Regions from separate parts of the Mammaliicoccus lentus genome, predicted to be linked through region 2. Evidence: a T-box and tRNA genes for the amino acid it is inferred to sense, from the RefSeq annotation. Region 2 holds a T-box; the other holds one or more tRNA genes.
What was found. A T-box is a leader RNA that pairs with one kind of tRNA and senses whether it is charged. The one in region 2 lies ahead of alaS (alanine--tRNA ligase), so its partner is inferred to be a tRNA-Ala.

Region 1 (12,489 bases), 1.4 Mb from region 2:
GATCGTAAAGAATAAATTTATACAAGTCCCTTTCAATAGTTTGATTGAGAGGGGCTTTTTTTAAAGAAGGAGTATATTTATGACAAAAGATTATTTAGTAAGAGCATTGGCATTTAATGATGAAGTACGTGCTTTTGCTGTACAGACTACAAATACAATTCAAGAAGCTCAAACGAGACATTACACATGGCCAACTGCTTCTGCTGCATTGGGAAGATCGATGACAGCAGGTGTGATAATGGGTTCAATGTTAAAAAATGAAGAGAAATTAACGATTACTATCGACGGGGGCGGACCTATAGGTAAAATTATGGTAGATGCTAATGCTAAAGGTGAAGTTAGAGGTTATGTTCAAAATCCTCAAACTCATTTCCCGTTAAATGATCAAGGTAAATTGGACGTAAGACGTGCAGTAGGTACAGATGGTATGCTAAGCGTCGTAAAAGATATTGGGCTAAAAGACTATTTCACAGGTTCTACACCGATTGTTTCGGGAGAACTTGGCGAAGACTTTACTTATTATTTTGTTACGAGTGAACAAGTTCCATCAGCTGTTGGACTAGGTGTACTGGTAAACCCAGATAATTCTATTAAAGCAGCAGGCGGGTTTGTTATTCAGCTTATGCCAGGTGCTTCTGAAGAAACGATTGAAGCGATTGAAGAAAAAATTAATCAAATGGAACCTGTTTCTAAATTGATAGATAGAGGCCTTTCACCAGAAGAATTAATTGAAACGGTGTTAGGAAAAGAAAACACAAGAATAATTGATAACATGGAAGTAGAGTTCAAATGTAATTGTTCAAGAGAAAAATTCTTAAATGCAATTAAAGGTTTAGGAGAGGCAGAAATCGACTCAATGATAGAAGAAGATCATGGAGCTGAAGTAGAATGCCATTTCTGTAGAACGAAATATAATTTTACAGAAGAAGATTTAATGTCACTTAAAAAATAAATGTAAAAAGTAATTTAGTAAATACTTTCACTTTAAGGCGTATTTTGTTATAATAAGTATATCCGATAAAGAAACTAAGATATGAAATTGAAAATACTGACTAGGAGTGAATTATAAATGGCTAAGAGAGTAAATAATATTGTTGAATTAATTGGAGATACACCTGTTGTTAAATTAAATAGAGTAGTGGAAGATGGTTCGGCAGATGTTTATGTAAAATTAGAATATCAAAACCCGGGTAGTTCAGTTAAAGATAGAATCGCTTTAGCGATGTTAGAAGCTGCTGAAAAAGAAGGTAAAATTAAACCGGGCGATACTATTATAGAGCCTACATCTGGTAATACTGGTATCGGTCTAGCAATGGTAGCAGCTGCAAAAGGTTACAAAGCAGTATTTGTTATGCCGGACACAATGAGTAGTGAACGTCGTGCGCTATTAAAAGCTTATGGTGCCGAATTAGTATTGACACCTGGAGCTGAAGGAATGAAAGGTGCAATCAAAAAAGCAAAAGAACTCAAAGAAGAAAAAGGCTATTTTGAACCACAACAATTCGAAAACCCAGCAAACCCTAAAGTTCATGAATTAACAACTGGTCCAGAATTAGTTGAACAATTCGAAGGTACAGAAATAGATGCTTTCTTAGCTGGTGTCGGTACAGGCGGAACATTAACTGGTGCAGGTAAAGTGCTTAAAGAAAAATACCCTAACATCCAAATCGTAGCTATTGAGCCTGAAGATTCTGCTATATTAAGTGGCGGAAATCCAGGACCACATAAACTACAAGGTTTAGGTGCAGGATTTGTCCCAGACACTTTAGATACAAAAGTTTATGATGATGTTATTAAAGTAGGAAATGAAGAAGCGATGGAAATGTCTAGAAGAGTTGCTAAAGAAGAAGGGATTCTTGGCGGTATTTCATCTGGTGCTGCTATAAAAGCTGCATTGAAAAAAGCAAAAGAATTAGGTGAAGGTAAAACAGTTGTTACAGTATTACCAAGTAACGGTGAACGTTACCTATCTACACCATTATATGCTTTTGAAGACTAATCATTTATAATTTTATAATGTATTAACTTTTAATTACGAATCACGTCTAGAATAAATAACTTAAATAAGTTATTTCATTTAGGCGTGATTTTTTAAATTTGTTATAATAAGTTTATCTATGTAAAAGGTAGGTTTTCTATTGTGAAAAATACGAAAGTTATGGGTATTTTAAATGTGACGCCAGATTCTTTTTCTGATGGTGGTTCTTATAATAGTGTTGAAAATGCTAGAGCACATGCTGAACAATTAATAAGTGAAGGTGCAGATATTATAGATATTGGCGGTGTTTCAACACGTCCTGGATATACTAAAGTAACGTTAGAAGAAGAATTGAATAGAGTTATACCTGTAATAGAAGCATTAAATGATTTAGATGTTCAATTATCGGTAGACACGTTTAGAAGCCAAGTTGCAGAAGAATCGTTAAAACGTGGTGTAACGATGATTAACGATCAATGGGCTGGGTTATATGATCCTGAAATATTTAATGTTGTTGCGAAATATGATGCCGAAATTATTTTAATGCATAATGGGGACGGCAACCGAGAAATGCCAGTGATGGATGAATTGCTATTATCTTTATTGAAACAAGCAAATCAAGCAGAAATAGCAGGAATACCCGAAAAAAATATTTGGTTAGATCCTGGTATTGGATTTGCTAAATCAAGAGAAGAAGAACGTATAGTAATGTCGAGGTTAGATGAATTAGTAGCAACAGGTTATAAAGTGATGCTGGCTACAAGTAGAAAACGTCTCATCAATGATTTACTAGGTGGAAATATAGATGTGAAAGAGCGTGATGAAGCAACTGCAGCAACGACAGCTTTTGGAATTGAAAAAGGTATTCATGCTGTACGCGTACACAACGTAAAAATGAATAAAAGAGTTGCGCAAACTATTGATGCTTTGAAAGGGATATAAAATATGGATAAAATTATACTAGATGGCATGTCTTTTTATGGATATCATGGAGCATTTAAAGCTGAAAACGAATTAGGGCAGATATTTTTAGTAGATTTAGAATTGAAATTAGATTTATCTGAAGCTGGAGAAACAGATGATTTAGAAAAGACTGTAAACTACGGTGAAGTATTCGAGATTGTTAAAGAAATAATGGAAGGGGAACCAGTACAATTAATTGAACATCTCGCAGAACGTATTGCAAAACAATTATTTTCGCACTATAATCGAGTATTGGAAACTAAAGTAAAGATTACGAAAAATAATCCGCCAATTCCGGGACATTATAATGGTGTTGGTATTGAGATCGTGAGGAAGAGATAAATGCATACCGCATATTTAGGTTTAGGAAGTAATATAGGAGAGAGGGAACTTCAATTAGAACAAGCTGTTACATTTTTAAATTCAGAAGAAGGTATCAAAGTAACGCAAGTATCTCCAATATATGAAACAAAACCGGTAGGATACACAGAACAACCTGATTTTTTGAATATGTGTATCGAAATCTCAACTGAATTAGAAGCATTAGACTTGTTGAAAGTATGTATGATGGTTGAGCAACAATTACATCGTGTTAGAAATGAACGATGGGGACCACGTACCATTGATATTGATATATTATTATATGATCAATCCGTTATTCAATCACCAGACTTAGAAGTGCCACACCCAAGAATGACAGAAAGAGCATTTGTGATGGTACCACTTAATGATATCGCCTCAAATGTTGTTGAACCAATATCCAAAAAATATATTTGGGAGCTATTGCCAAACGACGAACAAGTAGTAAAGTATAATAAAGAAAGAGGTTAGACCATGTGGGAAATAGGAAATGAAAAAACATGCTTCATGGTACTTAAAAGATGTAAGAGGTAGAGTTAGAAAAGTTATAAATCAAACAAATACAAGAGATGAGTTAGTAAGTATTCTTGAACAATTTGTTGAAGAGCAATAACAAGAAATAAGTGCAATTTAATTAAGGAGTGGAAGATCATGTCAGAAGAAATGAATGACCAAATGTTGGTTCGAAGAGAAAAACTACAAGAATTAAGAGATTTAGGTATTGATCCATTCGGGCAGAAATTTGTAAGAAGCGGAGATTCTGTTACTTTACATAAAGAATGGGACGAATTTACAAAAGAAGAACTTCAAGAAAAAGAAGAAGAGTCTTCAGTTGCTATAGCTGGACGTTTGATGACTAAAAGAGGTAAAGGTAAAGCAGGATTTGCTCATGTTAAAGATATAACAGGACAAATTCAAATTTATGTTCGTAAAGACCAAGTCGGTGAAGAACAATTTGAAATTTGGAAACATGCTGATTTAGGAGACATAGTTGGAATTAAAGGTGTTATGTTCAAGACGAATACTGGTGAATTATCTGTTAAAGCGAAAGAATTCGTAGTATTAACTAAGTCTTTAAGACCTTTACCAGATAAATATCATGGTTTACAAGACATTGAACAACGCTATCGTCAACGTTATTTAGACTTAATTACAAGTGAAGAATCAACAAAAACATTCATTACACGTAGCCAAATTATTCAAGAGATGAGAAATTACTTGAACCAAAAAGGTTTCTTAGAAGTTGAAACACCAATGATGCATCAAATAGCAGGAGGTGCTTCAGCACGTCCGTTCGTTACACATCATAATGCTTTAGATGCTACTTTATACATGAGAATAGCAATTGAATTGCACTTAAAACGACTTATTGTTGGTGGTTTAGAAAAAGTATATGAAATCGGAAGAGTATTCCGTAATGAAGGTGTGTCAACGAGACATAACCCTGAGTTCACTATGATAGAGTTATATGAAGCTTATGCAGACTATAATGATATTATGGATTTAACTGAAGCAATGGTCGCTTCAATAGCTGAAAAAGTACTTGGTTCTGCTACAATTCAATATGGAGAAGAAACAATCGATCTAGCTTCAAAATGGAAGAGATGGCACATGGTAGATGCTGTCAAAGAATATACAGGAGTAGACTTCTATGAAGTTAAAACTGATGAAGAGGCACATGAATTAGCAAAACAACATAATATAGAAGTAGAAGATCGTATGACATATGGTCATATCTTAAATGAATTCTTCGAACAAAAAGTAGAAGAAGAATTAATTCAACCTACGTTTATTTATGGACATCCAATTGAAATATCACCATTAGCTAAGAAAAATCCAGAAGATCCACGATTTACTGATCGCTTCGAACTATTTATAGTTGGTAGAGAACACGCTAATGCATTTACAGAATTAAATGATCCAATCGATCAACGTGAAAGATTTGAAGCGCAAGTGAAAGAAAAAGATCAAGGTAATGATGAAGCACATGAAATGGATGAAGATTTCATCGAAGCATTAGAATATGGTATGCCTCCGACAGGTGGATTAGGTATTGGTATTGACCGTTTAGTTATGCTATTAACAAATTCAGCATCAATAAGAGATGTACTATTATTCCCATATATGAGACAAAAATAATTTTATGTTCGGCAATAACCTTTAATAATAAGGTTATTGCCTTTATTTTTGGTATTAAATGACATAAATAAAGCGTTAAAACGTTTTCTTATTAAAAAAACAACTTTTTTCATAAAAAGCATTGACGAAAGAATATAAATTGGGTATTATATAAAGGTCGCTGAAAACAAGCGGACGTGAATTCGAAAACTTTGTAAAGAAAGTTAACAAGGTGTAAAATTTACTATTGAAAAACATAAACTAACTCTATATAATATATAAAGTAAGACAAAAACGAAACAACATTGTCTGGTGGCGATAGCAAAGAGGTCACACCTGTTCCCATGCCGAACACAGAAGTTAAGCTCTTTAGCGCCGATGGTAGTTGGACTTACGTTCCGCGAGAGTAGGACGCTGCCGGGCAGTATTGTTAATTGGAGAATTAGCTCAGCTGGGAGAGCATCTGCCTTACAAGCAGAGGGTCGGCGGTTCGAACCCGTCATTCTCCACCATTTAGCCGGCCTAGCTCAACTGGTAGAGCAACTGACTTGTAATCAGTAGGTTGGGGGTTCAAGTCCTCTGGCCGGCACCATGTTTTAGAGCCATTAGCTCAGTTGGTAGAGCATCTGACTTTTAATCAGAGGGTCAGAGGTTCGAATCCTCTATGGCTCACCATTAATAATATTGTAAAAATAATGATTTAGCGGAAGTAGTTCAGCGGTAGAATACAACCTTGCCAAGGTTGGGGTCGCGGGTTCGAATCCCGTCTTCCGCTCCATTTTTATTTTTTCTTGCCGGGGTGGCGGAACTGGCAGACGCACAGGACTTAAAATCCTGCGATAAGTGATTATCGTACCGGTTCGATTCCGGTCCTCGGCACCATTTTTAGCGCCCGTAGCTCAATTGGATAGAGCGTTTGACTACGGATCAAGAGGCTAGGGGTTCGACTCCTCTCGGGCGCGCCATTATTAATAACGGGAAGTAGCTCAGCTTGGTAGAGCACTTGGTTTGGGACCAAGGGGTCGCAGGTTCGAATCCTGTCTTCCCGACTTCTATTAAATATTTTGGGGGCTTAGCTCAGATGGGAGAGCGCCTGCTTTGCACGCAGGAGGTCAGCGGTTCGATCCCGCTAGTCTCCACCATTTATAAAATAGATAATGAACATTGAAAACTGAATGACAATATGTCAACGTTAATTCCAATAATTGAGTACTGAAAGTACTTCAAAGAGTGATTGGCTTAACCAATCAACAAGAGCTAATCAAGCTTACTTCTTTTATGGAGAGTTTGATCCTGGCTCAGGATGAACGCTGGCGGCGTGCCTAATACATGCAAGTCGAGCGAACAGATGAGAAGCTTGCTTCTCTGATGTTAGCGGCGGACGGGTGAGTAACACGTGGGTAACCTACCTATAAGACTGGGATAACTCCGGGAAACCGGGGCTAATACCGGATAATATATTGAACCGCATGGTTCAATGTTGAAAGACGGTTTCGGCTGTCACTTATAGATGGACCCGCGCCGTATTAGCTAGTTGGTAAGGTAACGGCTTACCAAGGCAACGATACGTAGCCGACCTGAGAGGGTGATCGGCCACACTGGAACTGAGACACGGTCCAGACTCCTACGGGAGGCAGCAGTAGGGAATCTTCCGCAATGGGCGAAAGCCTGACGGAGCAACGCCGCGTGAGTGATGAAGGTCTTAGGATCGTAAAACTCTGTTGTTAGGGAAGAACAAATTTGTTAGTAACTGAACAAGTCTTGACGGTACCTAACCAGAAAGCCACGGCTAACTACGTGCCAGCAGCCGCGGTAATACGTAGGTGGCAAGCGTTATCCGGAATTATTGGGCGTAAAGCGCGCGTAGGCGGTTTCTTAAGTCTGATGTGAAAGCCCACGGCTCAACCGTGGAGGGTCATTGGAAACTGGGGAACTTGAGTGCAGAAGAGGAGAGTGGAATTCCATGTGTAGCGGTGAAATGCGCAGAGATATGGAGGAACACCAGTGGCGAAGGCGGCTCTCTGGTCTGTAACTGACGCTGATGTGCGAAAGCGTGGGGATCAAACAGGATTAGATACCCTGGTAGTCCACGCCGTAAACGATGAGTGCTAAGTGTTAGGGGGTTTCCGCCCCTTAGTGCTGCAGCTAACGCATTAAGCACTCCGCCTGGGGAGTACGACCGCAAGGTTGAAACTCAAAGGAATTGACGGGGACCCGCACAAGCGGTGGAGCATGTGGTTTAATTCGAAGCAACGCGAAGAACCTTACCAAATCTTGACATCCTTTGACCGCTCTAGAGATAGAGTCTTCCCCTTCGGGGGACAAAGTGACAGGTGGTGCATGGTTGTCGTCAGCTCGTGTCGTGAGATGTTGGGTTAAGTCCCGCAACGAGCGCAACCCTTAAGCTTAGTTGCCATCATTAAGTTGGGCACTCTAGGTTGACTGCCGGTGACAAACCGGAGGAAGGTGGGGATGACGTCAAATCATCATGCCCCTTATGATTTGGGCTACACACGTGCTACAATGGATAATACAAAGGGCAGCGAACCCGCGAGGTCAAGCAAATCCCATAAAATTATTCTCAGTTCGGATTGTAGTCTGCAACTCGACTACATGAAGCTGGAATCGCTAGTAATCGTAGATCAGCATGCTACGGTGAATACGTTCCCGGGTCTTGTACACACCGCCCGTCACACCACGAGAGTTTGTAACACCCGAAGCCGGTGGAGTAACCTTTTATTAGGAGCTAGCCGTCGAAGGTGGGACAGATGATTGGGGTGAAGTCGTAACAAGGTAGCCGTATCGGAAGGTGCGGCTGGATCACCTCCTTTCTAAGGATATTACGGAATGACCATAAGGTCATGGAATAACGGAGACATATTGTATTCAGTTTTGAATGTTTATTTGACATTCAACATTGCACATTGAAAACTAGATAAGTAAGCAAATAGATTTTACCAAGCAAAAAACCGAGTGAATTTTTAACGAAATTCAACAAGCTTAATAATCGCGCGTCGTCTTTTTAGACGACATCACAGATTAATAACTGGTAAAGGTTAGTTAAACATGGTTGTATCTTCGATACACAGTGCTTAACTAAGGATTTACATGATTAAGTTATTAAGGGCGCACGGTGGATGCCTTGGCACTAGAAGCCGAAGAAGGACGTTACTAACGACGATATGCTTTGGGGAGCTGTAAGTACGCTTTGATCCAGAGATTTCCGAATGGGGAAACCCAGCATGAGTTATGTCATGTTATCCACATATGAATACATAGTATGTGAGAAGGCACACCCGGAGAACTGAAACATCTTAGTACCCGGAGGAAGAGAAAGAAAACTCGATTCCCTGAGTAGCGGCGAGCGAAACGGGAATAGCCCAAACCAATAGGCTTGCCTATTGGGGTTGTAGGACACTCAATACGGAGTTACAAAGGAAATAATTAGACGAATGGTTTTGGAAAAGCCAACCATAGAAGGTAAAGGTCCTGTAGTCGAAAGTTATTTCTCTCCTGAGTGGATCCTGAGTACGGCGGAACACGTGTAATTCCGTCGGAATCTGGGAGGACCATCTCCCAAGGCTAAATACTCTCTAGTGACCGATAGTGAACCAGTACCGTGAGGGAAAGGTGAAAAGCACCCCGGAAGGGGAGTGAAATAGAACCTGAAACCGTGTGCTTACAAATAGTCAGAGCCCGTTAATGGGTGATGGCGTGCCTTTTGTAGAATGAACCGGCGAGTTACGATTTGATGCAAGGTTAAGCAGTAAATGTGGAGCCGTAGCGAAAGCGAGTCTGAATAGGGCGAATGAGTATCTGATCGTAGACCCGAAACCAAGTGATCTACCCATGTCCAGGTTGAAGTTCAGGTAACACTGAATGGAGGACCGAACCGACTTACGTTGAAAAGTGAGCGGATGAGGTGTGGGTAGCGGAGAAATTCCAATCGAACTTGGAGATAGCTGGTTCTCTCCGAAATAGCTTTAGGGCTAGCCTCAAGTGATGATTATTGGAGGTAGAGCACTGTTTGGACGAGGGGCCCCTCTAGGGTTACCGAATTCAGACAAACTCCGAATGCCAAATAATTTAACTTGGGAGTCAGACTATGGGTGATAAGGTCCATAGTCGAAAGGGAAACAGCCCAGACCACCAGCTAAGGTCCCAAAATATATGTTAAGTGGAAAAGGATGTGGCGTTGCCCAGACAACTAGGATGTTGGCTTAGAAGCAGCCATCATTTAAAGAGTGCGTAATAGCTCACTAGTCGAGTGACACTGCGCCGAAAATGTACCGGGGCTAAACATATTACCGAAGCTGTGGATTATCCGTAAGGATAATGGTAGGAGAGCGTTCTAAACGTGTTGAAGCATGATCGCAAGGACATGTGGAATGTTTAGAAGTGAGAATGCCGGTGTGAGTAGCGAAAGATGGGTGAGAATCCCATCCACCGATTGACTAAGGTTTCCAGAGGAAGGCTCGTCCGCTCTGGGTTAGTCGGGACCTAAGCCGAGGCCGATAGGCGTAGGCGATGGATAACAGGTAGATATTCCTGTACCACCTATGATTGTTTGAACGATGGGGGGACGCAGTAGGATAGGCGAAGCGTGCTGTTGGAGTGCACGTCCAAGCAACAAGACTGAGTGTTAGGCAAATCCGGCACTCGTAAGGTTGAGTTGTGATGGGGAGTTGGATCATGAATCCGACGAGTCGTTGATTTCACACTGCCAAGAAAAGCCTCTAGTTAGAAAATAGGTGCCCGTACCGCAAACCGACACAGGTAGTCAAGATGAGAATTCTAAGGTGAGCGAGCGAACTCTCGTTAAGGAACTCGGCAAAATGACCCCGTAACTTCGGGAGAAGGGGTGCTTTTTAAGGTGCAAGCCTTGAAGAGCCGCAGTGAATAGGCCCAAGCGACTGTTTATCAAAAACACAGGTCTCTGCTAAACCGTAAGGTGATGTATAGGGGCTGACGCCTGCCCGGTGCTGGAAGGTTAAGAGGAGTGGTTAGCTTCTGCGAAGCTACGAATCGAAGCCCCAGTAAACGGCGGCCGTAACTATAACGGTCCTAAGGTAGCGAAATTCCTTGTCGGGTAAGTTCCGACCCGCACGAAAGGCGTAACGATTTGGGCACTGTCTCAACGAGAGACTCGGTGAAATCATAGTACCTGTGAAGATGCAGGTTACCCGCGACAGGACGGAAAGACCCCGTGGAGCTTTACTGTAGCCTGATATTGAAATTCGGCACAGCTTGTACAGGATAGGTAGGAGCCTTAGAAACGTGAGCGCTAGCTTACGTGGAGGCGCTGGTGGGATACTACCCTGGCTGTGTTGACTTTCTAACCCGCACCATTTGATCATGGTGGGAGACAGTGTCAGGCGGGCAGTTTGACTGGGGCGGTCGCCTCCTAAAGAGTAACGGAGGCGCTCAAAGGTTCCCTCAGAATGGTTGGAAATCATTCGCAGAGTGTAAAGGCACAAGGGAGCTTGACTGCGAGACTTACAAGTCGAGCAGGGTCGAAAGACGGACTTAGTGATCCGGTGGTTCCGCATGGAAGGGCCATCGCTCAACGGATAAAAGCTACCCCGGGGATAACAGGCTTATCTCCCCCAAGAGTTCACATCGACGGGGAGGTTTGGCACCTCGATGTCGGCTCATCGCATCCTGGGGCTGTAGTCGGTCCCAAGGGTTGGGCTGTTCGCCCATTAAAGCGGTACGCGAGCTGGGTTCAGAACGTCGTGAGACAGTTCGGTCCCTATCCGTCGTGGGCGTAGGAAATTTGAGAGGAGCTGTCCTTAGTACGAGAGGACCGGGATGGACATACCTCTGGTGTACCAGTTGTCGTGCCAACGGCATAGCTGGGTAGCTATGTATGGACGGGATAAGTGCTGAAAGCATCTAAGCATGAAGCCCCCCTCAAGATGAGATTTCCCAACTTCGGTTATAAGATCCCTCAAAGATGATGAGGTTAATAGGTTCGGGGTGTAAGCGCAGTAATGTGTGTAGCTGACGAATACTAATCGATCGAAGACTTAATCAAATTTTTAAAATCGGTTTTTGAGCCGTAAAATCTGCTTACTATCTAGTTTTGAATGTGCAATACATTCTTAATAAGTTTTTACTATTTGTCTGGTGACGATAGCAAAGAGGTCACACCTGTTCCCATGCCGAACACAGAAGTTAAGCTCTTTAGCGCCGATGGTAGTTGGGCTTACGTTCCGCGAGAGTAGGACGTTGCCGGGCAAAATTCAATTTTTGACCCTAGGGTCTTTTTTTCTTGAATAAATTCTTGGAAAAGTTGAATTAGTTATTGACACAAGGTTTTAATAAGAGTATAATTAATTCTTGTGATACAAAATGAACATTGAAAACTGAATGACAATATGTCAACGTTAATTCCAATAATTTGAGTACTGAAAGTACTTCAAAGAGTGATTGGCTTAACCAATCAACAAGAGCTAATCAAGCTTACTTCTTTTATGGAGAGTTTGATCCTGGCTCAGGATGAACGCTGGCGGCGTGCCTAATACATGCAAGTCGAGCGAACAGATGAGAAGCTTGCTTCTCTGATGTTAGCGGCGGACGGGTGAGTAACACGTGGGTAACCTACCTATAAGACTGGGATAACTCCGGGAAACCGGGGCTAATACCGGATAATATATTGAACCGCATGGTTCAATGTTGAAAGACGGTTTCGGCTGTCACTTATAGATGGACCCGCGCCGTATTAGCTAGTTGGTAAGGTAACGGCTTACCAAGGCAACGATACGTAGCCGACCTGAGAGGGTGATCGGCCACACTGGAACTGAGACACGGTCCAGACTCCTACGGGAGGCAGCAGTAGGGAATCTTCCGCAATGGGCGAAAGCCTGACGGAGCAACGCCGCGTGAGTGATGAAGGTCTTAGGATCGTAAAACTCTGTTGTTAGGGAAGAACAAATTTGTTAGTAACTGAACAAGTCTTGACGGTACCTAACCAGAAAGCCACGGCTAACTACGTGCCAGCAGCCGCGGTAATACGTAGGTGGCAAGCGTTATCCGGAATTATTGGGCGTAAAGCGCGCGTAGGCGGT
Region 2 (12,489 bases):
CTATTAGCACCGCGTTCTCCCCAATAATTACATTGGAAATGATTTGTGACAATAGTTTCAGCATTCCAATTTAAAGGTATTGGGTTCTCTTGTTCTTTTACTGCCATCAATACTGCAGGATCTCCAAAAATAATGCGGTCAACGTTTAATTCATGTAATAAATCAATATATGCTTCTAGATCAGCTATATGTTCATTATGAAAAATAGCATTTACAGCTACATATGCTTTTTTACCATGTTCATGAATAATTTTAATAGCCTCACGTAATTCTGGTTCTTTAAATTCTCCTGCTAGTCTTAAGCCAAATTTTTCTTCACCAATGACAAACGCATCTGCACCTAATTCAATTAAAGTCTCAATGTGGTTGATTGACTTAGGCGTAACTAGTAATTCTGTCATACTTCTAACTCCTTTTTAGAAATAGCTATGCCATCTCCTACGTTCATTAAAGTTGTCTTATAGTCTTTGCGATTTATTAACCACTCATTATAATTTTTAACTTTTTTAACCATTTGTCTTACATTTCTACTTCTAACAATATCGATATCACTTACAAATCCATGATATAAAATATTATCAGTAATAATGACCCCATCATTTTTTAAAATGGCTCATATAGCTCGAAAAACTTTTGTGATTGAGCCTTAGCTGCATCAATAAATATCATATCAAATTTAATTTCATTTGGAATGAATTTTTCTGCTTTTAAAGCATCAGCGAAAATGGGATTAACTTGATTTTCAAAACCATATTGTTTTATATTGCGAGCAGCTAGCTCATACATTTCTTCATTTCTTTCAATAGTCCAAACTTTAATATCGTTATGACATGAAGCGAAATGCATTGCACTATATCCAATAGCTGTACCAATTTCTAAAATATTTTTAGCTTCTTTTATTCTAATAATTTGTTTTACAAATTCGGTCGATATCTTATCCATAATTGGGACATTATGTTGAGCAGCATACGGTCTCAAATCATCAATTTGAGATGAGTTTTGAAATAACAATTGTTCAATATACTCTATATCTTTATCCATGTCATGACTTCCTTACACTTGAATATAATAAAAAACCCAACTAGTTTATATAACTAGTTAGTATGTCTCACTCATTTATTTATATGGTTTTATAAACATTAGATATTTTATCACATAATGACATAAATAGTAAGAGTAAATTTAAAACAAGAACGCTTATAATCAGTTTCAGCGTTCTTGCTTTAATATTTTATTTAGATTGGTTTTCTTTTTGTTCTTTTAAACTAGATGAGAATAATACTTTACCACTATTGTTTTTTGTAAAATAATAGTAATCCGTATCTGGTGGATTAATTGTTGTACTAGCTGTTTCTTCAGAAATATTGCTTATTGATCCAATTGGAATACCCTTGTGTGTATAAGAGTTATATTTCGAGTCATTATTAAAGTCACTTTCTGACAAATCCTCATTTGGTTCTTTTCTAACTGCATATCTAACAGTCGCGTCAGAATCTAAAGCACTTTGCGGGTTATTTTCTATTCTGTTTATTAATAACGAAATATATCTTGATTTGTCAGTTATCTTCTTCATTTCCGACTCAACTATTGAAGATAATGTCATATATTCATGGAATGTAATTTCAGTTTCTTGGTAGTTTTTTGTTATCTTAAAAGCACCATTGTCTTTATATTTCTTAAATGTAGTGTCATAAGTATTCTTCAACATTTCATCTATAATATCATCTAATGATACATCACTTTCTGAATATTGATATGTATTCGGAGCTAAATACCCTTCTAAAGGATATCTAATATCTTTATTCATTATCTCGTCAGTTAACATGTCAGGATATTTTTTTTGGAATTTCTTTATGTAGTCTCTATCCCGCATTTTCTTCTTAAAAGTTTCTCTTGATATTGAAGTGTTCTCTTCTACTACTCCCGCTATTAGTTCAATTGTAGAACCTTCTTTTATTTCAAATTGAACAGCAGTTTTTAAATAAACTTTACCAGATTCTAAACTTTTCGCTATTTCTTTGAGCGTCATAGATGGCGAAAACTTATATTCACCTGCTTGAAAGCTAGAAATATTATTTAATTTTAAATAATATTTGAATGTCGTAGCGTTTCTTATAATATTTTTATCTGCAAGTTGGTGACTTAACGTTTCAGTCGTAGTATTTGGATTAACAGTTATGATGATTTTTTCATTGCTGTCAGCATTTACTGGTCTCGTATTTACTCCTGCAACAATTAACCCTATTAAAACTGTTAGTATAAATAATAAGAAAAGGATGACTAAAATCGTTAAACTTATATACTTAGATAACAACCTTGCATCTTTATAAATACTATTTTTCTTCATAAGCCACTTTTACTCCTTAGATAAATAAATTGTCCCTAATGATTATATCACATTAGGGACAAAGTGTACTATTACAAGTGAAGTTTAGATATCATCCATTTCAGTGTTTACGATTTCTTCAATCATATCCCACTCTTCATCTGTTTCAACTGGTAATAATTTTCCGCCTTCACCGTCATCATTAGCTTCATTAATCATTGGAATCAGTTCAATTTCTTCGTCTTGATCCGAACCTTCTTCTGCTAAGATGATATATTCTTTTTTGAATTCAGGATGGTAGAATTCTAACACTTTACGATAAAGAACTTCGTTATTATTCTCATCGATTAAAGTTAGTAATTCCTCTTCGTTATTAATTTCTAAATGTCCTTCATGATTTTGTTCACTCATTATTAATTCTCCTCTGTATGCGTTATTTAATAGAATCCAAATAACCTTGTAATATAAATACTGCAGCCATTTTATCTATTACTTTTTTTCTTTTTTTACGAGATACGTCCGCTTCAAGTAATGTTCGTTCAGCGCCGACAGTACTTAATCTTTCATCCCACAATTTCAACTTCAAATCAGGTCTTTTCTTCTCTAATAATTCTTTAAAGTAGATGGAAGCTTCACCACGTGGGCCGATTGAATTATTCATATTCTTAGGCAATCCAATAATGACAGTGTCAACATCATATTGATCTATAATTTTGATTAATTCATCAAAGCCAAAATCTTCTGTTTCTTCGTTAATTTGGAGTGTATCGATACCTTGAGCTGTCCATCCCATAGCGTCACTTACAGCTACACCTATAGTCTTACTTCCAACGTCTAAACCAATTATCCTCTTGTTAAGCATTGAATTCATTTTCTTGCTTTAAATAAGTTGATACTAGTTCTTCCATTATATCATCTCTGTCTAAGCGTCTTATTTGATTTCTAGCTTCATTGTGTCTAGGGATATACGCAGGATCACCAGAAAGTAAATATCCAACAATTTGATTCACTGGATTATATCCTCTTTCTTCTAAAGTGCGATAAACATTTTGTAGTACTGTTTTGACATCTTCTTTTGGAAATTCATCATAATTAAATTTCATTGTTTTATCAAAATTATTCATCTTTTTTTACACTCCTTAACTCCATTAACTTAGTATTAATTATATCATATTCCTTTAATACTTAAAATTATAGAGTTTTAATGTAGTTTTTAACAAACTGTAATGCTTCTGTTACTTTGGAAGGATCAGTACCGCCACCTTGTGCCATATCAGGACGACCGCCACCTTTACCATTTGTAATTTGAGCAGCTTCTTTAATGATATCTCCTGCTTTAACTTTATCTGTTAATGATTTTGGAACTGAAGCTACTAATGATACTTTTTCGCCGTTAACACTTGCTAACAACAATACGGTATCTTGCATTTTTGATTTATAGTCATCCATAATTGTTCTCAATACTTTTGGATTTTCTGCTTCAACTTGTGTAGACAATACTTTTATACCGTTAATTTCTTCTACACTTTCTTCAATATTACCTGTTTTTAAATCCGTAATAACTTTATTTTTATGTTGAAGTTCTTTTTCTAAGTCTTTAATTTGTTGTTGAATTTGATCGATTTTTTCTATTGTTCTATCTTGCTCTTTTACTTTAACATGACTCATTACATCGTTAAGAATTTGCTCTGTTTCTTTTAATGTTTCGTATGCTACCTTGCCAGTTACTGCTTCTATTCTTCTTACACCTGCACCAGTACCTGATTCTGAAACGATTTTAAACAATCCAATTTCGCTTGTGTTTTGGACATGTATACCACCACAAAGCTCAATAGAGAATGGCGACATATCTACAACGCGTACAATATCACCGTATTTTTCACCGAATAATGCCATTGCACCTTTTTCTTTAGCTTTATCGATAGACATTTCTTCAATTTGGACTGCAATGTTTTCCCAAATTTTTTCGTTCACTATTTGCTCTATTTGTTCTAATTCTTCAGCAGTTACTTGTCCAAAGTGAGAGAAATCAAATCTTAATCTTTCGCTTTCAACTAATGAACCAGCTTGGTTAACATGATTTCCTAATACTTCTTTTAATGCTGCATGTAATAAATGGGTAGCAGAATGATTTTTTGTAATACTTCTTCTTTCATCTTTATTTACAAATGCATCAACTGTAGTGCCTACATGAACTTGTCCAAATGTAACATGACCAGTGTGTAAGTTTTGACCATTTGGTGCTTTAGTAACTTCTGTCACTGCAATTTCGAATTGATCATGTCTAATGATTCCTGTATCGGCAACTTGTCCACCAGAAATTGCATAAAATGGCGTTTCTCTTAAAATAAATTGTATCGTTTCTCCACTTTCTGCTTCTTCACATATTTCGCCGTTTAGAATAATATCTGTAATTTCTGTTTGTATTTCTGTTTTATCATAACCAACAAATGTGCTCGGTGTTGTTAATTTACTCAACACTTCATTTTGAACTTGCATAGATTGCGTTTTTTGACGAGCTGCTCTTGCTCTTTCTCTTTGCTGACGCATTTCATCCGCAAAGCCTTCTTCATCTATTGATATACCTTCTTGAGTTGTGATTTCTTCTGTTAACTCAATTGGGAAACCGTAAGTATCATAAAGTTTAAATGCATCTGAACCTGATAATATATGATTATTCTCTTTAGCTTTAAGCATCATCGTGTTAAGAATCGCAAGACCTTCTTCTAAAGTTTCATGGAAACGGTCTTCTTCTGATTTAACTACTTTCTTGATGAAATCGCTTTGTTCTTTTACATTTGGATAGTATGGTTCCATTATTTCTGCAACAATATCAACTAGTTTATATAAGAAAGGTTCATTAATTTTTAAACTTTGGCTAAAACGTACTGCTCTTCTTAATAACCTTCTTAATACGTATCCACGACCTTCGTTAGCAGGTAGTGCGCCATCACTAATAGCAAAACTAATCGTTCTAATATGATCAGAAATAACTTTGAATGCTGTATCTTGTTCTTTATTTTCTCGATATTTCAAACCACTAATAAGTTCTACTTGTTCAATAATTGGAATAAATAAATCAGTATCATAGTTTGTTGGAACATCTTGAGCAATAGATGTCATTCTTTCTAGACCCAATCCCGTATCAATATTTTGATTAGGTAATGGTGTATATGTGTGATCACTATTATGGTTAAACTCACTGAATACTAAATTCCAAACTTCTAAGTAACGCTCGTTTTCTCCACCTGGGTACATTTCTTCTTCAGGATCTTCTTGTCCATAGGTTTCACCGCGGTCATAAAAGATTTCAGTATTAGGTCCAGACGGTCCTTCACCTATATCCCAAAAGTTACCTTCGATTCTAATAATTCTACTCTCTTCCAAACCAATCATGTCATGCCACAAATCATAAGCTTCTGTATCTTCTGGATGTATCGTAACGTACAGTTTTTCATGATCCATAGCCATCCAACGTTCGCTTGTTAAAAACTCCCATGCATATTGAATAGCTTCTTTTTTGAAATAGTTACCAATTGAGAAATTACCTAACATTTCAAAGAATGTATGATGTCTTGCTGTAAACCCTACATTTTCAATATCGTTTGTACGAATTGCCTTTTGAGCGTTAACAATTTTAGGATTTTTAGGTATTTCACGGCCATCGAAATATTTCTTCAATGTCGCAACCCCAGAATTTATCCATAATAACGTATCATCATCGATAGGTACTAAAGGTGCTGATGGTTCAACCATATGCCCTTTTTCTACGAAGAAATCAATGTACATCTGTCTTATTTCACTAGCTTTTAAATTTTTCATTCAAATCACTCCTCAAAATAAATAAAAAACGCCCATCCCTAAAAAAGGGACGAACGTATCGCGGTACCACCCTAGTTATGACACAATGTCATCACTTTAAGTTTATTTGATTATAGTTCAAAGAAGCAGCGTTCAATAAATAATGTCATGTTTTTCACCAACCAACATGTCTCTCTAAGCGATTATTTATTTACTCCTCTTCTTTTTGTATTCTATTTGATTATAAGCAGAGTTATTTTGTATGTCAATTATTTCATGAAGTCATAAGGTGTTTTATTTTGCATGTTTATCATTGGATCAACTTCATACATATTTTCTTCTGTCAGTATCAAATTTTTGATTTCAGTTGGTTCCTCTGTATCATCATTACTAAAATACAGTTTAAGTTTTGTATCGAAAGACGTCATACGTCCATTTCCTAATGTTTTAATACCTTGATTAAAAGCATTTTCCTCACCACAGACAACTAAAGACTGTTTTGCTCTTGTTAAACCAGTATATAAAATGTTTTTCTGTAACATTCTAAAGTATTGTCTAACAATAGGCATGATAACAATCGGAAATTCCGAGCCTTGTGATTTATGAATTGAACAACAATATGCATGTGTAACCTCTGATAAATCTTGTTTCGTGTAAGTTATTTCATTTCCCTCATAATCAACGATAATAACATCTTTCCCCAAAGCATTTTCTTCAGCTTTATATACACCTATAACAACACCAATATCACCATTAAACACGTTATCGTCCGGTCTATTAATAAGCTGTAGTACTTTATCCTGTTCACGATACTCTACTTCACCGTATTGTAAAAACCTTGTTTCTTCAGTTTTAGGATTTAAAATGTCTTGAAGTAATTGATTTAACTTATTGATACCTGCTGGACCACGATATATTGGCGCAAGAACTTGAATATCTTGCATATTATATCCTTTTTTAACTGCACCTTGAACAACTTTTTCAACGACTGAAGCAATTTGGTTACTGTTACAACTGATAAATGAGCGGTCATGATGTTTTTCATTAATAGAAACTGGAATATTATTTTTTATTTTATGTGCTAAATCAATGATTGATGAACCTTCTTGTTGCCTATATACTTCTGTTAAGTTCACACGTGGAATGACTTTTGAATCAATTAAATCTTTGAATATTTGACCAGGCCCAACTGAAGGTAATTGATCTTCATCACCTACAAAAATAATTTGCGCATAATCAGGTACTGCTCTTAAAAATTGGTACATTAACCATGTATCAACCATAGACATTTCATCCAATATAATTAAATGAGCATGTATATCATTATCTAATACATCATCAGGTTGAGTATCTTTACTCCAACCTATCAATCTATGGATAGTCATGGCTTCTAAACCAGTTGATTCACTTAATCTTTTAGCTGCTCTTCCTGTTGGAGCTGCTAAAACTATTGGAAAATCAGTTCCTTCTTGATAATCATCATAATCCAAACTAACGCCATGAATTTCAGAATATAGCTCACATATTCCTCTTATAACAGTCGTCTTACCTGTACCAGGACCACCTGTTAATAACATCATTTTATTATTGATGGCTGTTTCGAGTGCATTCTTCTGCCCTTCAGCATAAGAAACGTCATTCATGTCTTCTATTTCACCAATATGAAGTTGTAAATCACTTTTTTCAATTTCTTTTAAATCTTCTTGGTGTTGATACAATCTATGCATAATTTGAACACTTTTAGCTTCTGAGTAATATAAAGATGGCATGAAACAATTATTGTCTTCTATTATAATTTTACTTTCTTCACTCATCTCAACGATAACATCATTAATTTGCTCTTTTGCTACAACTTCAGGTTGGTTATGATTTAATAATTCATATGCACCATTGATTAAAATATCAATCGGTAAAAATGTATGACCGTTTTGTAACGATTGCTGATCTAAATAGTAATTCACACCCGCCACAACACGTTCATTATGGTCTTTTGAAATACCAATTTGTTCAGCGATTTGGTCTGCTCTTTGAAAACCAATACCATTTATATCCATAACTAATCGATAAGGAGACTGTTTTATGATGTTCATTGTTTCTTCTTTATACGTTTGATAAATACTCATGGCTAGTTTAGGTCCAAATCCTAATTCATTTAACTTTATCATTATGCGTTCTATCGCTTGATTTTCTCTTATAGATTCTACTATAGTACTACGTTTTTGTTTGTTTAATTTAGGTATTTCTTCTAATACATCTGGATCATCCAATATTTTTTGTAGTGCATTTTCACCCAATTTATTGACGATTGTCTCTGCAGTTTTCTTACCTATTCCTTTAAATAAATCACTGGACAAATAATGAATGACACCTTGTTTCGTTTGAGGTAATTCTTTCTCGAAAGTGTCAGCTTGAAGTTGCTTTCCATATTTAGGATGTTCAATAACCTTACCTTTAAAAAGATAAGTTTCACCTTCTACAATTTGAGGAAAGTACCCTACTATAGTGACTTCATGGTCAAAATCTTCATTTGAATCCATCACATCAACTTTTATAACAGTGTAATAGTTATCACTATTTTGAAATAATATTCTAATAACTTCACCTTTAACATGTGAAAGATCAAATAAAGATAAATTTTCCAATGCTAGTCCTCCTCTGACATTTGTTCAAACATTTTAATTGCGTGTCCACTTAATAAATGGTCCGGTTGTATCTCTACTGCTTTATTGAAGTATTGTAACGCTTCTTCAGCATCTTCATTTTTCATATATTTTGCTAATCCTAAATTATATAATGCATCCACATGTTGTGAATCTTTTTCAAGCACATTTTCTAATTGCGTTATGGCTTCTCCAAACATTTCTACTTGGCAAAGTGTTAAACCATATTGAAAAGCTATTTCTAAATCATCTGGTTTTAGTTCATGAGCTCTCATAACGTATGGCATTGCTTCAGTATGTGCTCCTAATTCGTTAAAACACATGCCTAACATAAAGTTAGTATCTGAATCATTTAAACCTTTTTGAATAGCAAATTGATATAATTTAACAGCTTCATCAAATCTTTGTTGATTGTAATATAAATTCGCTAAACTATAATATGCACCACCGTGCTCTTCATTTATAGTAATAGCTTTTTGGAAGAATTTTTCTGCTTTTTCTATTTCATCCGCTTCAGCCAAAATAGTACCCGCATTAATGTAATTCGTCACTTCATTTGGATTCTCTTCTATATTTTCAAATAAACATTTGAGTGCTTCATCAAATTTTTTATTTTCTATTAATTCTACGATTTCATTTTCGTTATGCATGATTTAACTCCTTTTAAATTATCATTGACTACCATTATAACAAAATTAAAAAGAGGTGTATCTTAAAAGATATCACCTCTAAAAATTTTATACCATATAGTCTAATTGCTTTTCAGTTTTATATACTTCATCAATTGTAGCGCCACCTAAACAAACTTCACCATCATATAATACGACAGCTTGTCCAGGTGTAATTGCTCTTACTGGTTCTTCAAAAATGACTTTAATTTGGTTATCTGAAATTTTTTCTACTGTAACATTTGTATCTTTTTGTCTATATCTAAATTTTGCAGAACACTGAATTGGTGTGCTGAAATCTAATTCATTGATGAAAGAAATATCAGAAGCGATTAAGTAATCACTATATAAAGCTTCATGGTGAAAGCCTTGTTCAACATATAACACATTATCTTTAAGATTTTTACCTACAACAAACCATGGATCTCCGTCTCCGCCAATTCCTAGACCATGTCTTTGTCCAATTGTATAATACATTAAACCAGTATGTTCTCCCATATCTACGCCATCAAGTGTTTGCATTTTACCATTTTGAGCAGGTAAATATTGAGATAAAAATGTTTTAAAGTTTTTTTCGCCGATAAAACAAATACCCGTAGAATCTTTCTTTTTTGCAGTTGCTAAATCTTGTTCTTCTGCAATTTTTCGTACTTCACTTTTTTCTAATTCTCCTAATGGGAACATAACTTTAGAAAGTTGTTCTTCTGTTAATTGGTTTAAGAAATAAGTTTGGTCCTTATTATTGTCTACGCCTCTAAGCATTTCTACTTTATCGCCATCGCGTCTTACACGAGCATAATGACCTGTAGCAACATAATCTGCTCCAAGTTTTAAAGCATGATTTAAAAATGCTTTGAATTTAATTTCTTTATTACACATAACATCAGGGTTTGGTGTTCTTCCTTTTTTATACTCATCTAAGAAATACGTAAACACTTTATCCCAATATTCTTTTTCAAAATTTACTGCATAATAAGGAATATCTAGTTGGTTACATACTGCAATAACATCATTATAGTCTTCAGTAGCTGTACAGACACCATTTTCATCAGTGTCATCCCAATTTTTCATAAATATGCCTACGACATCATAACCTTGTTCTTTTAATATATGCGCAGTTACAGAACTATCTACGCCCCCGCTCATACCTACGACTACACGGGTAGATTGATTATTCATTTTCTTCCTCCTTAAATTGATGATATATTTTCATAATTGCACTTACAATATAGTTAATCTCTTCTTCAGTTGTCTCTAATCCAAAACTAAATCTTACAGATTTTTTCGTTCTTTCTTCATTGCCAAACATCGCTTGTAGTACATGAGATGGTAGTGTAGATCCAGCTGTACAAGCAGAACCACTTGAAACATAAATATTAGACATATCCAATAACGTAAGCATTGTTTCAACTTCTATAAATGGAAAGTATAAATTCGTTATATGGCCGGTTGTATCTGTCATACTTCCATTAAGTTCAAATGGTATCGCATTTTGTTGTAATCCTACGATGAAATTTTGCTTTAAATTCATTAAGTGTACATTGTGATAATCCATATTTTCATTAGCTTCAATTATAGCTGTTGCCATTCCACAAATATAAGGAACATTCTCAGTACCTGCTCTTCTCTTTAGTTCTTGTTCTCCACCTTGAATAAATGTATTAAACTGAATATCCTTTTTAACAAGCAAAGCACCTATACCTTTTGGACCACCAAATTTATGAGCTGTAACACTTAGCATATCCATAGGCATTTCATTAAAATCAATAGGCATATGTCCAATTGCTTGAACAGCATCGACATGGAATGTAATTTCTTGTCCTTCAATTATTTCGGCAATCTCATATAAAGGTTGAACAGTTCCAACTTCATTATTAACAAGCATAATTGAAATTAAAGTTGTATCTGGTCTAATGCTCTCTTTTAAATGTTCTAAATCTACAACACCATTTGGATGAACATCTAAATAAGTGACTTCAAATCCTTCACGCTCAAGTTCTTCAAAGACATGCAATACAGAATGATGCTCTATACTGCTTGTGATAATATGCTTTCCTTGATTTTCTTTTTTTCTCGCAACGCCTTTTATTGCCGTATTGTTTGCTTCTGTCGCACCACTTGTAAATATAATTTCATTTGGTTGAGACCCTAAAACAGATGCAATGTCTCTTCTCGCTTGATCTAAATATTTCCTCCCATCTCTACCTATAGAATGTATAGAAGATGGATTTCCATAATGCTCTGATAATATTTCTGTTATTTTTTCAGTAACAATAGGTTTTACTGGCGTTGTCGCTGCATAATCTGCATATACTTTCATCTTGAACGTCCTTTCTTAGTTTTCAATGTCACTATTCTAGCACCATTTTATAAAATTGACTAGAAGTCTGTTTCTTTATTTCTTTCATCTGTAAATTGCTCTAATATTTTTAACTCTTCCTTCATCGATTCAGCATCAATAGGTGTATTAATAGATACATTTTCATGAATGAGCTTACAGTTTTCAATCTTCCAAACTTGGTCTCTTATTTCATCTTTAAAAATTTCATCATGCGACACAATAATTACTGCACCATTAAAACTTTGGATTAATTGTATGATTTTCTCTTGCATACCAATATCAAAATAATTAGTTGGTTCATCTAAAATTAAGATGTGTGGGTTAGAAAAATATAATTTTACAAATTGTAACCTGCACTTTTCTCCCATTGATAACTGACGAACTTTATCATTCATCCTGCTCTTATCAAAATAAAAACTCGCTAAAATAGTCCTCGCGTCTGTTATCGTCATATTCTCAATATCCATAACTTCTTCTAATACCGAGTTATTTGGGTTTAAATTTTGAAAATCTTGCGAGAAGTATCCTATGTCTAAGTCTGGGTGCTTTTTGACAGCTCCACTCATTGGTAATAAGTTACCTAAAATTAATTGTATCAATGTAGATTTACCGGACCCATTTTTACCTTCTATAATTACAGTTTGATTTCTCTTTATTTCAAAATAAGTGTCTTTAAAAATTTCACGACTCTTA

Region 1: it has a tRNA-Ala gene. The T-box ahead of alaS (alanine--tRNA ligase) is inferred to sense a tRNA for this amino acid. The anticodon was not compared.

What each region holds. Positions count from the first base shown of each region.
Region 1 covers NZ_OX344834.1:2,695,013-2,707,501, reverse strand. The annotation lists gene ftsH (ATP-dependent zinc metalloprotease FtsH) at 1-15, shown strand, start outside; gene hslO (Hsp33 family molecular chaperone HslO) at 80-952, shown strand; gene cysK (cysteine synthase A) at 1,070-1,999, shown strand; gene folP (dihydropteroate synthase) at 2,141-2,920, shown strand; gene folB (dihydroneopterin aldolase) at 2,924-3,283, shown strand; gene folK (2-amino-4-hydroxy-6-hydroxymethyldihydropteridine diphosphokinase) at 3,284-3,772, shown strand; partial or broken gene ACNMOQ_RS13445 (tRNA-dihydrouridine synthase) at 3,789-3,914, shown strand; gene lysS (lysine--tRNA ligase) at 3,953-5,440, shown strand; rRNA gene rrf (5S ribosomal RNA) at 5,728-5,842, shown strand; tRNA gene ACNMOQ_RS13430 (tRNA-Val) at 5,856-5,931, shown strand; tRNA gene ACNMOQ_RS13425 (tRNA-Thr) at 5,936-6,011, shown strand; tRNA gene ACNMOQ_RS13420 (tRNA-Lys) at 6,019-6,094, shown strand; tRNA gene ACNMOQ_RS13415 (tRNA-Gly) at 6,123-6,197, shown strand; tRNA gene ACNMOQ_RS13410 (tRNA-Leu) at 6,213-6,301, shown strand; tRNA gene ACNMOQ_RS13405 (tRNA-Arg) at 6,308-6,384, shown strand; tRNA gene ACNMOQ_RS13400 (tRNA-Pro) at 6,395-6,468, shown strand; tRNA gene ACNMOQ_RS13395 (tRNA-Ala) at 6,486-6,561, shown strand; rRNA gene ACNMOQ_RS13390 (16S ribosomal RNA) at 6,695-8,250, shown strand; rRNA gene ACNMOQ_RS13385 (23S ribosomal RNA) at 8,530-11,456, shown strand; rRNA gene rrf (5S ribosomal RNA) at 11,545-11,659, shown strand; rRNA gene ACNMOQ_RS13375 (16S ribosomal RNA) at 11,893-12,489, shown strand, end outside.
Region 2 covers NZ_OX344834.1:1,258,495-1,270,983, reverse strand. The annotation lists gene ACNMOQ_RS06295 (peptidase U32 family protein) at 1-401, opposite strand, end outside; partial or broken gene ACNMOQ_RS06290 (O-methyltransferase) at 398-1,041, opposite strand; gene mltG (endolytic transglycosylase MltG) at 1,232-2,347, opposite strand; gene ACNMOQ_RS06280 (DUF1292 domain-containing protein) at 2,432-2,737, opposite strand; gene ruvX (Holliday junction resolvase RuvX) at 2,760-3,188, opposite strand; gene ACNMOQ_RS06270 (IreB family regulatory phosphoprotein) at 3,181-3,450, opposite strand; gene alaS (alanine--tRNA ligase) at 3,518-6,148, opposite strand; T-box leader at 6,191-6,358, opposite strand; gene recD2 (SF1B family DNA helicase RecD2) at 6,397-8,769, opposite strand; gene ACNMOQ_RS06255 (tetratricopeptide repeat protein) at 8,772-9,437, opposite strand; gene mnmA (tRNA 2-thiouridine(34) synthase MnmA) at 9,525-10,634, opposite strand; gene ACNMOQ_RS06245 (cysteine desulfurase family protein) at 10,627-11,775, opposite strand; gene sal(B) (ABC-F type ribosomal protection protein Sal(B)) at 11,835-12,489, opposite strand, start outside.